Regions from separate parts of the Corynebacterium atrinae genome, predicted to be linked through region 3. Evidence: predicted binding sites of a transcription regulator. Region 3 holds the regulator's gene; each other region holds the start of a gene.
The links. Region 3 encodes LexA, which represses DNA repair genes until DNA is damaged. Its sites were predicted from a motif close to CGAACANNTGTTCG; they were not measured.
Positions count from the first base shown of each region.

Region 1: a site for LexA is predicted at 1,538-1,551, ahead of CATRI_RS12400 (HNH endonuclease signature motif containing protein). Genes of this name have one in related genera too.
Region 2: a site for LexA is predicted at 1,856-1,869, ahead of CATRI_RS04765 (HNH endonuclease signature motif containing protein). Genes of this name have one in related genera too.

Region 1 is NZ_CP046977.1:2,554,025-2,557,298, reverse strand. It holds gene CATRI_RS12400 (HNH endonuclease signature motif containing protein) at 153-1,514, opposite strand; gene CATRI_RS12395 (DUF3054 domain-containing protein) at 1,704-2,075, opposite strand; partial or broken gene CATRI_RS12390 (suppressor of fused domain protein) at 2,133-2,693, opposite strand; gene CATRI_RS12385 (lysylphosphatidylglycerol synthase transmembrane domain-containing protein) at 2,821-3,274, opposite strand, start outside.
Region 2 is NZ_CP046977.1:936,043-939,316, forward strand. It holds gene CATRI_RS04745 (pseudouridine synthase) at 1-352, shown strand, start outside; gene CATRI_RS04750 (GtrA family protein) at 383-961, shown strand; gene CATRI_RS04755 (hypothetical protein) at 958-1,443, opposite strand; gene CATRI_RS04760 (helix-turn-helix transcriptional regulator) at 1,445-1,663, opposite strand; gene CATRI_RS04765 (HNH endonuclease signature motif containing protein) at 1,949-3,274, shown strand, end outside.
Region 3 is NZ_CP046977.1:1,556,403-1,559,676, reverse strand. It holds gene sugR (transcriptional regulator SugR) at 68-847, opposite strand; gene lexA (transcriptional repressor LexA) at 1,150-1,878, opposite strand; gene CATRI_RS07645 (hypothetical protein) at 2,154-2,540, shown strand; gene nrdR (transcriptional regulator NrdR) at 2,645-3,118, shown strand; gene hrpA (ATP-dependent RNA helicase HrpA) at 3,132-3,274, opposite strand, start outside.

The DNA.
Region 1 (3,274 bases), 1.0 Mb from region 3:
TAGCGGCAAGTAGACGTTCTTTGGGTCAGACGAAGCCGCCGCGCGTCCCGCTGTTGCCGGGAAACGGCGGCTTTAGTGATTCTCCCTGGGCTGAGCAATCCCACGGGCATGCCCGTGGTGTGTGAGCATTTCCAGGTTCTGCAGGGGGCCTTCTAGGTCTCCCGGCTGTCAAGGGGGCGTCCCCATTCGGAGCAGCTAGGGCGTTCGTGGGGCGGTGGTGGTTTCTCCGGTTCGCCTTGTTCTCTCTTTTGTGCTTGGGACTCCGACCTAATCCTCGCCCTGCGCTTCGTAATCCGCTGGGACACCGTCTGCAACCACCGTCTTTCGCTGGGGGCTAGTGGCCCATCACCTTCGGACTCCGCCCAGGACCCGTCATCAAACAAGAAGTACTTCCGCCTCGTCACCGGATCCATGACATACGTCACCCGGCGGTCTGTCTTCATCGCATGATGCTTCACACACAACGCCGCCAAATTCGCTGCTGTGGTGGGCCCGCCATCGGCGTGATTGATCCGGTGATCCATCTGTGCTCGATGAGCAGGGGCATCACACCCACCGACTGCACACGTCCCATCAAGGCCGATGACGAGGGAGCGGATATCTGAGGGGGTGGCATACGCAGACGAGACTTTCTGAGCAATCGCATCGAGATCAATCTCCACATCAACCCGGTTAAGCAGATCTTCGGTCTGCTTTGCGGTGAGGTACCCGACCCCGGAGACCCATGCTGGGGCATTCGGGATATCGGATGCTCGGTAGATGTTGAGGGTGACATTCGTTGACCCCTCACCCCTCATCAAGGCCACGAAGGCGTCTGCCTGACTGATCCCATGGGCGATGGCGTGCTTGCGGATACGAAGGTCGATTTCTTGGGCGACGACCCCATCGAGATCAGCATGCAGGAAGCCCCGGCCGTCGTCGAAGGAGATCGAGACACTATCAACCGGTTGTGGGGCGGGATCCTCGGAGGAGATCGACTCATCGAGCATGGTGATGATCGCATTAAGGCGCTGTTTGATCTTTCCTGGTGTGGGAAGGATCTGATTAGTACGAGTAGGGGTGAGGAATTCTGCTAGTTCGGTATCGATGAGGTCGAGGTGTTCGGTGATGGTGGTGTCTGCTTTACACAACACACCGTCAATCGTCTTCAAGCGGACAAGGTCGAGGTGGAAGTACTCCTCCTGAATCTCCTTCAACTTCGGCAGCTCGTTAAGCCGTTGGTGGGCGCTGATCGCGGACATGAGGTAGTGATCCCCACGCCCCAGAGAACGCCGTAGCTTAGCGAGGACGATGTCAATGTCCTCATCACCATTGGGGAGGACTGATTGCCAGAGTTTGTGGTCTTCTTGGCGTATCTGTGTTCCCCGCCGGGCTACTGGGTCATGAGGTGAGCTGACCGCGAAGTAGTGCTGGGGGCCGGCGGCTGCCTCTTTCAGGTGCGCCTCCACCATGGAAAAGCCAATCTCAAGCGTGAGTGGTAGCGCTTTGCCTGGGTAGAAAATGTCACTGCTCATGTTCGTTCACCCCCTTGCCCCTTCGATTAGGTGTTCTAACTCCAATAGTAGAACACAATATCGAAACACGCAAGGGGTAGGGCAATGTTTTTGTCCAGGTGGCGCATGTTCAGTGCTGGCAGACTGGCCGCGTTGGCGCTAGTCAGAGGGCTGTGGTGTGTGCAGCTGCGCACAGCACCCCTCTGGGGGCTAGGACTTTGTTTTGGCTCGCATGTTCGTTAGGCCGCGCCATCCGATGAGTAGGAGGCCGGACATGATGGAGGCGACGATGATGAAGGACCAGTGGGGTAGTTCCCCGTGTCGCAGTGCCCAGATGCCTAGTCCGGTGATGGCGGTGGAGAGCCAGATGATGAGGCCGCCGGGAGCGATGGGGAGTGTGGGCTTTTTCGTTGCGTAGCAGATCGCGTGTCCGGTGATCCCGCCGAGGAGGAATGGCCAGAAGGTCCCCAGGACGTTGAGTGTGGTGAAGGGGGCTTCTGGGGTGTTGTGGGCAAGGCGGGCGAGGATCGCGAAGGTGAGGATGGCGATGACATCCGCAAGGATGATACGAGAGGGGGGCACGAGGTTCTCCGGTTTCACGCTGAGAGCTGCTGGATATACAGCTACTTTATCCCGCGATCAGATGACCCTGGGGCGGCCCGGTACTACGCCTTCGGGGAATCGGGCGGCGTCGAGACGCGCGAGCAGCTCCCCTGGGCTGTGTTGCAGGTGGAAGCCAGACTCTTCGGGGTAGAGGAAGTACAGGCCCCAGAAGTGTACTGTGGTGCCTTCGACCTTGAGTGAGCGGATGTTCGGATCGGCTACGGAGGTTGGCTCACCGACGATCAGTCCGGAGAAGTCGGAGCCTTCGTAAGTGTCCTCGATTGTGTCTCAGGCCTGGAGTGTGGTGCCGGGTGCCAGCCAGGTGTCCGCGAGGTAGGGAACGCGGGCGGTGAACTTGAGCTGATCATAGGGCCAGGTGATTCGCTGGGCCTCTTCCTCGGGCAGTGTCGGGGCTTGGTCGAGGGGAGTCCAGTCGGCAGGCAGGGTGATCATGAGCTCCGCCCGGTCGACATCCTTGCGGCCCCGGGGAACGTTCATCCGATGCGAGGACATGCCGGAGGTGACGAGGGTCCACAGTGGGCGTTCGGGGGTGGGTGCCCAGGAGTAGACGTCGATGCGAGGGCCCTGCGGGACCATCTCATGCCACACGGTTGGTTCGCCAGGGAGGAAGCGGGAGAGGTGTTCTGGGATGGCCTCGAGGAGAATCTCGCTGAGGTCGTCGTCGGAGGGGCGTGGCCGGAAGAAGTTGAACATGGGCCCCGCCCTATTCGGAAGCTGTGAGTCCGCGGCGGGCGTAGTGCGCAAAGTAGATGATCCAACCGATGACGGTGACCAAGGCGAAGGAAATGAGTCGGTAGATGAGGGCGGCGCCGGTGGCGTCGACGGCGGTCATGCCGGAGGCGACCAGGGTGGCGAGGATGGTGGCTTCCACCGTGCCAAGCCCACCGGGGGTGACCTGCGCGGAGCCGGCGATCTTAGCGGTGGTGTACGCGAGGAGGACGCCCATGATGGTGGTGTGATCGGGCGCTTTTTCCAGCCAGGGAGCGGCATCGGTGATGGCCCAGATGCTGGCCCAGAGGACGACGGCGTCGAGAAGCCGGTTGGACAGGGACCAGAAGGCGGCGGCGGCGAAGCTGCGTTTGCTCAGGTGGACGGTGTCGAGCTGATGGATGTGTTTGACCAGTCCGTCGACCCCTGCGGTTTCTTCGCGGCGGAGG
Region 2 (3,274 bases), 620 kb from region 3:
GGTTGATCTCTTGAAAGTGCCGGGGAGGCGAGCCGTGGAAGTGGTGTCGGATGGTCAGGGAGTGCCCACGCGGACGATAGTTCGGTCGGTTGCTTCGGAGCTTGGTTCGGGGCTTGTTGAAGTTGAACCTCTCACGGGGCACACCCATCAGATTCGGGCGGTGCTGAACCACCTTGGATGTCCGATCATCGGCGACGACACCTATCCCGTCGACCAAGGCCTGTCCCTGTACGATTTCTCGACCCCACTCCATCTTCGAGCATCCGAACTTCGCTTTGAGGACCCAATTTCTGGTGAGCAACGTGCCTTTCTTAGTTATTTTCCGCTTCCACCAGTAGGATTGAGTGGTTAATATCCGGTAAGAAGCGAGGGTAGGGCCGTAATGGCGGAGCGAAGCGGTTTGAGCGAACGGTTTTCCACTACGTTCCGACAATTCATCATGTTCGGGATCGTCGGCGGCTCGGGCACTGTGGTCAACCTGCTCGTGGTCTACCTGACCAAGAAGATCAGCGGCTGGGGCTGGGGCATCTCCGAACACGATGCGTTTCTCAACCTGCTGGGATCAAGCTTCCACATTCGCTGGTACCACGTCTTCGCCACGATCGCCTTCCTCGTGGCCAACACCTGGAACTACCAGCTGAACCGCAGTTGGACCTTCCGGGGCTATCCTCGCCGCAGTTGGTGGCGTGGATTCTTCCCCTTCCTATTGACCGGAATTGGCGCGTTTGTGGTCAGCCAGATCGTCCTGACTCTGCTGATGAACCCAACCTCGCCCCTCACTCTGCCCGTTGACATCTTCGACGACTCCACGGGCCTGCGAACCAAGTTCTACTGGGCCTCCGCAATCTCCATCATTGTGGCAATGCCGGTGAATTTTATGATTAACAAACTGTGGGCGTTCAGGGGCTCCAGTAAGAAGGCAGAAATCGTGGTTGAGCAGGAACCGGTAGCTCAAGCTTAGGTATCTTCCGCCTCTGCATCGTCGTTCAGACGCTGAATATCCTTCCTCCGCTGGCGTGCTGGGATGCGAGAGGCAAGGAAAACTGCCGCGAGCAGGCCGAGGATTGCCCCAACGGCGGCACCTACGGTGAAAGCCAAAGAAGATCCAAACCCCTTAACGGCAATGCCGGCCAGCCAAATAACGATGATAAAGATGAGTGCTATCCAGTCGATTCGGGAAAGGGGAACAGGTCGCGGTGCAGGCACCGACTTGCGGAGCCACGCCAAGCCAATCCATGATGCGACGAGGGGCGCAGGAAAGATGAGGGCTGTCCATAGTGTGTCAAGCCCGTCGAGGACCCAAGCCAACATTGCCGCGGTGACAAGGATTGCCCAAGACATCCATTTCACAGTGACAGTCGATGATTTGTGCAGCATCTGCCGTTCGAATTCGTCATCGACGGATGCGTCCGCTTGGGCAATGATGTCGTCTGAATAGCTCACGCTATTTGCCTTCCTGTTCTTCGCCGAAGATTTCTTCGACGGTGTGGTTGAGCACTTTGCAGATGGAAAGTGCGAGGTGGACTGAGGGAGAGTAGTTACCCCGCTCAATGTTGGCGATGGTCTGTCGTGATACTCCGACCTTCTCGGCCAGTTCCGCCTGGCTTAGCTCGTGCCAGCGGCGGTACTTGCGGACCATGTTCTGCTGGTCTTGATCGCTCATGGTGTCGAGCTCCTGAGTGGGTGGTTGCGGTAGAGGGGTCACGAGGGCAATTTTTGGAAGGCCATGTACCTCCTGGTCGACTATGTTGACTACATGCTGAATCCTTCTTCCTAAGGTGCATGTCAAGGATAGTTTACAACATCATCGGAAAAATGGGCATAGAGTAAAAGTTCTAACACGTTTGGGGGTGATCGAACAACTATTCGGCCATTGGCCTTGACTGCGCTTGGAACGGTGTTATTGTCGAAAGTGTAAGCGATGAAATCGGGGGGATTGGAGGGGAAGATGTCGACAAAGCACCACATTGACGCACTGGTTGACCAGGCTGTCTCTGCCATGGCGCAATTAGCCTCTGTCATGTCGGATCCCTCTTCGCTTGACTTCGAAGCTGTGCGGGAAGGCATGGTCAAGCTCGAGTCCATTACTGGCGCCAAATCCACCGCCGACGCGGCATTTGCGTGGATTGCTGAGCGATCCAATGCCGGACGTCTTGTTGGATCGACTAGGTCCGTCGAATACCTCACCAAGACCTTGGGAATTTCATATCGGGAAGCCGTAGACCGACTGGCACGCGGGGAAAACCTGTTCACCACCCCAGTTGCCGAGCCGGTGCCCGCTGCGCCCATGCCATCTGCCGCGCCATCCTCTCCGGAGGATGGGGCGGAGGCAGATTCTGCAGAGGAACGTCGGCGCCGGGAAGAGGCCGCCCGCAAAGAAGCGGAGGCGCGCCACCGACGCGACCGTGAAGCTCAAGAGCGTGCCCGTAAGAAGGCCCAGGAAGTCGCGGCTGAGAAACAACGCATCATCTCTCAAGAATTGCGGAATCTCGGCGAGCGCTCTCGCCCCAGCAAATCAGTCCTCCACGAACAATCTCTGGAGCAGGCGGAGAAGCGAACCCCAGAAGATCTTCGCATTTGGTTACGCAGGCAGGTCAAGAACGCCAACGCAGCGGCACGCCGGACGGATGGCACCAAGGATCCTTTCGCGGGCTACAAGCGTCGCTTTCTCAGCATCGGGGAGCCGGAAGAAGACGGCAATGTCCGCGTAGTTGCCAGCCTGCCTGCTTCACTTGCAGCGATGCTCAAGGCCGCCCTAGCTCCCGGACTGCGCCCCGGAGCCAACACCACTGTTCCGGAAGGGGAAGACAAACGTCGCCGCTCAGTGAGAGCAGTCGACCAGCTCGAAGCTATTCTGAAAACCCACTTGGCGGACGAGAGCAAGATTAACCGTCAAGGTGTCGGCTCAGTTGTGGTGAGCATGACCACCGACGACGTTAAGAACATGAGCTCTAACTCGGTGTTCCTCTCCAACACAGGGGACCTTTTGACTCCGTTCGACATCCTGAAGCTCGGAGCCGCAGCATTCGACCTAGGAATGCTGCACGACACCAAAGGCAAGCCACTGGCAGTTGGACGCACAGCGCGAACAGCCACCCTGTACCAACGCCTGGCACTCTTCGCACTTGAAGGTCTATGCGCCTGCGGGAGCTGTTCCGGAGCCGCCATTTACTCCCACGTCCACCACATTCAGGCCTGGATCCACGGCGGGATGACCGACTTAGAGAATTTGACTCTCGCTTGTCCCAGCCACCATGCGGATAACAACGACAAC
Region 3 (3,274 bases):
AGAATGTGCCCCTCGAACCAGAAAGGTTTCGAGGGGCACATCTTTGTCTCTGTTTTCAACGCCGCGCTTACTCGGCGATGATGACATCCACTTCGCGTTCCCGAAGTGCGGAAACATAGGACTCCGGCGCCGATGCGTCCGTGATAACGACGTCGATATCACTGATGCTGGCAAAGCTGACGAGGTAGTCGTTTCCGAGCTTGGTTGAATCGCAGAGGACGACAACTTTGTGGGCGTTGGTGACCATCGCGGACTTGATCGCTGCCTCTTGGGCATCCGCCGTGGACAAGCCGTGATCCAAGGTCAGGGCATTAGTACCAATGAAGGCTACGTCCGCCCGCATAAGAGCCAGAGTGCGAAGCGCGGTGTCGCCGACCACGGCTTGGGTAATCGCACGAACGGAGCCACCCAGAAGCTGCACCTTCGACAGTCCCTTGTTGGCCAAGTTCAGCGCTATTGACAGACTGTTGGTCACGATTGACCACTGGCCAGCATCTTGCTGCTCGGCGATCAACTCTGCCAGGGTGCCGATGGTGGTTCCGGAGTCTAAAAACAGTCCCCCATTAGCTTCGGGGAGGAATTCGAGGGCTGCCCGGGAGATTGCTGATTTTGCAGTCGGGGCGGAGCGAAATCGAGCGTCGAGGGAGAACTCGGCTGTCTGAAATGTTTGGCTGGCAACTGCGCCACCGTGAACCCGGTGAACAACCCCCTCCCGGTCCAGGACAGCGAGATCGCGACGAATGGTCTCGGCGGTAACGTCAAACCGACTAGCTAGCTCAGTGACGTTGACTCGCCCTTCGACGGCCGTCAAAGAGGCTATCTGCCGACGACGCTCCTCTGCATACATCACAATTTCCTCGCGTTCCCACACAATCGGTCGGGTAAATGCCCGTTTGTGCCATTCTCCCAAAAAATCGGGGGCAAAGCCCAACAAAGCGCATCACATTTGGTCCCATTCGGGCAATTCTGGGCCGAAAATCCGCGAAACAACCGCTCAGCGCGTTGAGTTATGTTTGTTACATCGGTAACGAGCGGCCCTTTTTCCTCGGCGCATCCCGAATTCGGGGGTAACGTCGGGATGCGACTGCATAGTCTAGCTCGCTGCGAGGGGGTTACATCAGACATCTGACGATGGGAGAGATGCAGTCCCTAGAGCTTACGAAGAACTGACACAATCTTGCCCATGATTTCCGCATGCTCGGCTGGGATTGGAGCGAAGTCATCGTTGTGGGGGAGTAACCACACGCCTGTGGAGTCTTTGTGGAACTCCTTGGCTGTGGCTTCACCCTCAATGAGGGCAGCGACAAACTCGCCCTGCTCTGCTACTGGCTGGGAACGAACAACGACCCAATCTCCGTCGAGAATGCCAGCATCCTTCATGGAATGCCCCACTACCTTGAGCATGAACAGCTCTCCCTCGCCGACGATGTCGGAAGGGAGCGGGTAGTACTCCTCCACATCCTGCTCGGCGAGGATGGGCGAGCCGGCGGCGATGCGTCCAACAACGGGAATGAAGTTTGTCGGGCTGGCGTCGGTAGGGGCATCGGGGTAGTTGGGTCCAGATGCCTCAGCTGCCGAGCGGCGCCCCGGCTTCTTTTTCATGTCGGTGGAAGGAAGGGTTCGTACATCAACGGCGCGCGGCTTGTTGGCGTCGCGGCGCAAGAATCCCTTCTTTTCCAGCTGCTTGAGCTGATAGGCGACGGAGGAGGTCGACTGTAGGCCAGCAGCGTCACCGATTTCCCGAATGCTTGGCGGGTAGCCACGGAGAACCACCGCATCCCTAATAACTTCGAGGATCCGGCGTTGGCGATCTGAAAGTTCGGAGGGGTCTGGTTTGCCGGTCGGGTCGACCTTCGGAGTTGAGCCACTGCGTGCCATGATTTTGGGTCCTTTGCGGTTGGGGTGTGGTTGTGGGGAAACGGGCTGGTTGAGGTGTCTAGTTCGAATGGTGGATTCTGCCGAGCCATCCATCACCTACATGTTTACCACGACTTGGTACGAATGTTCGAGATATTTTGCGGCGGGTGGACATTTTTTCGAACGGGTGCTATAAATCGAACATAGCAGCTACATCGAACATATGAACGTCATATCTGTTCGAGAGTGTCGGGTCCGCTCGATACTCTGACGCACATCGACGAAAGGATATCATCATGACCATCTCGCTCAATCGCACTACTGCAGGTCGCCGCGCTCCGCATGTCCGCATTTCCTCGCCTTCTGCGGTGGCTGTGTGGGAGCCTTCCGGTTATCGTGAGGCGGCGGCAGAGCAGCGAGTTGTTCGAACTCTACGCATTTCGGATCGAACGGAGCGGCGAGGTGAAGAGCTGGAATCCGTTCGAACAAATCCGGGTCCAACCAAGAAGACTGTCAGCCTTGGACGGCGCAGCCTTCAAGCTTTCGGAACTTACCTACTTGGTGCGGTGTTTGGCGTCTGCGTGGTTACCGCCGCCTTGTCGCAGAGTGGCACTGACTCCACCCCGGGGGCGATTGATACGGGATATAGCTACTCTTCTTCCCCGGCTGCTGCAGGCCAGTAGTCGAGCCAGCTACATCGTGATCGGCGGCGGGTACCATGAGCTCTGTGCCAGGCCAATGACTGGTGCGATCATCTCGCTCCCTGTGCTAGCTGAGGAAGTTCACTGTGTATTGCCCGTTTTGCCACCACGATCATTCCCGAGTCATTGACTCTCGCATCATTGATGCCGGCGCCGCGATTCGTCGTCGACGGGAGTGCACCGAGTGCCAGGGACGCTTCACCACCATCGAGAAAGCCGTCCTGTTGGTAGTTAAACGCAATGGCGTGACGGAGCCGTTCAGTCGTGACAAGGTCGTGCTTGGTGTGCGGCGCGCTTGTCAGGGTCGGGATGTTTCGGATGACGCGCTGAAGCGGCTTGCTCAAGAAGTAGAAGAGACCGTGCGTAGCCATGGCAGCTCACAGGTGCACGCCAACGCCATCGGCCTCGCAATCCTTGAGCCACTCCGCGCCTTGGACGAGGTGGCGTACCTGCGCTTTGCGTCCGTGTATAAGTCTTTCGAGTCTGCTGAAGACTTTGAATCAGAGATCCGGCTCATGCATCGAAGGGCTCGAGAGGAAGACTCGGCTGTGGATCGCTGATCGGTTCTTTAAATTAGCGGAGCTTATCCACTGCCTTTTCGATCCTGCGCAAGGAAATCGGACGGGCGGTACCGAGGCGTTGGGCGAAGAGGCTAATCCTAAGCTCCTCAATCATCCAGCGGATTTCTTTGACTTCTCGCGATTTCTCACGTCCTT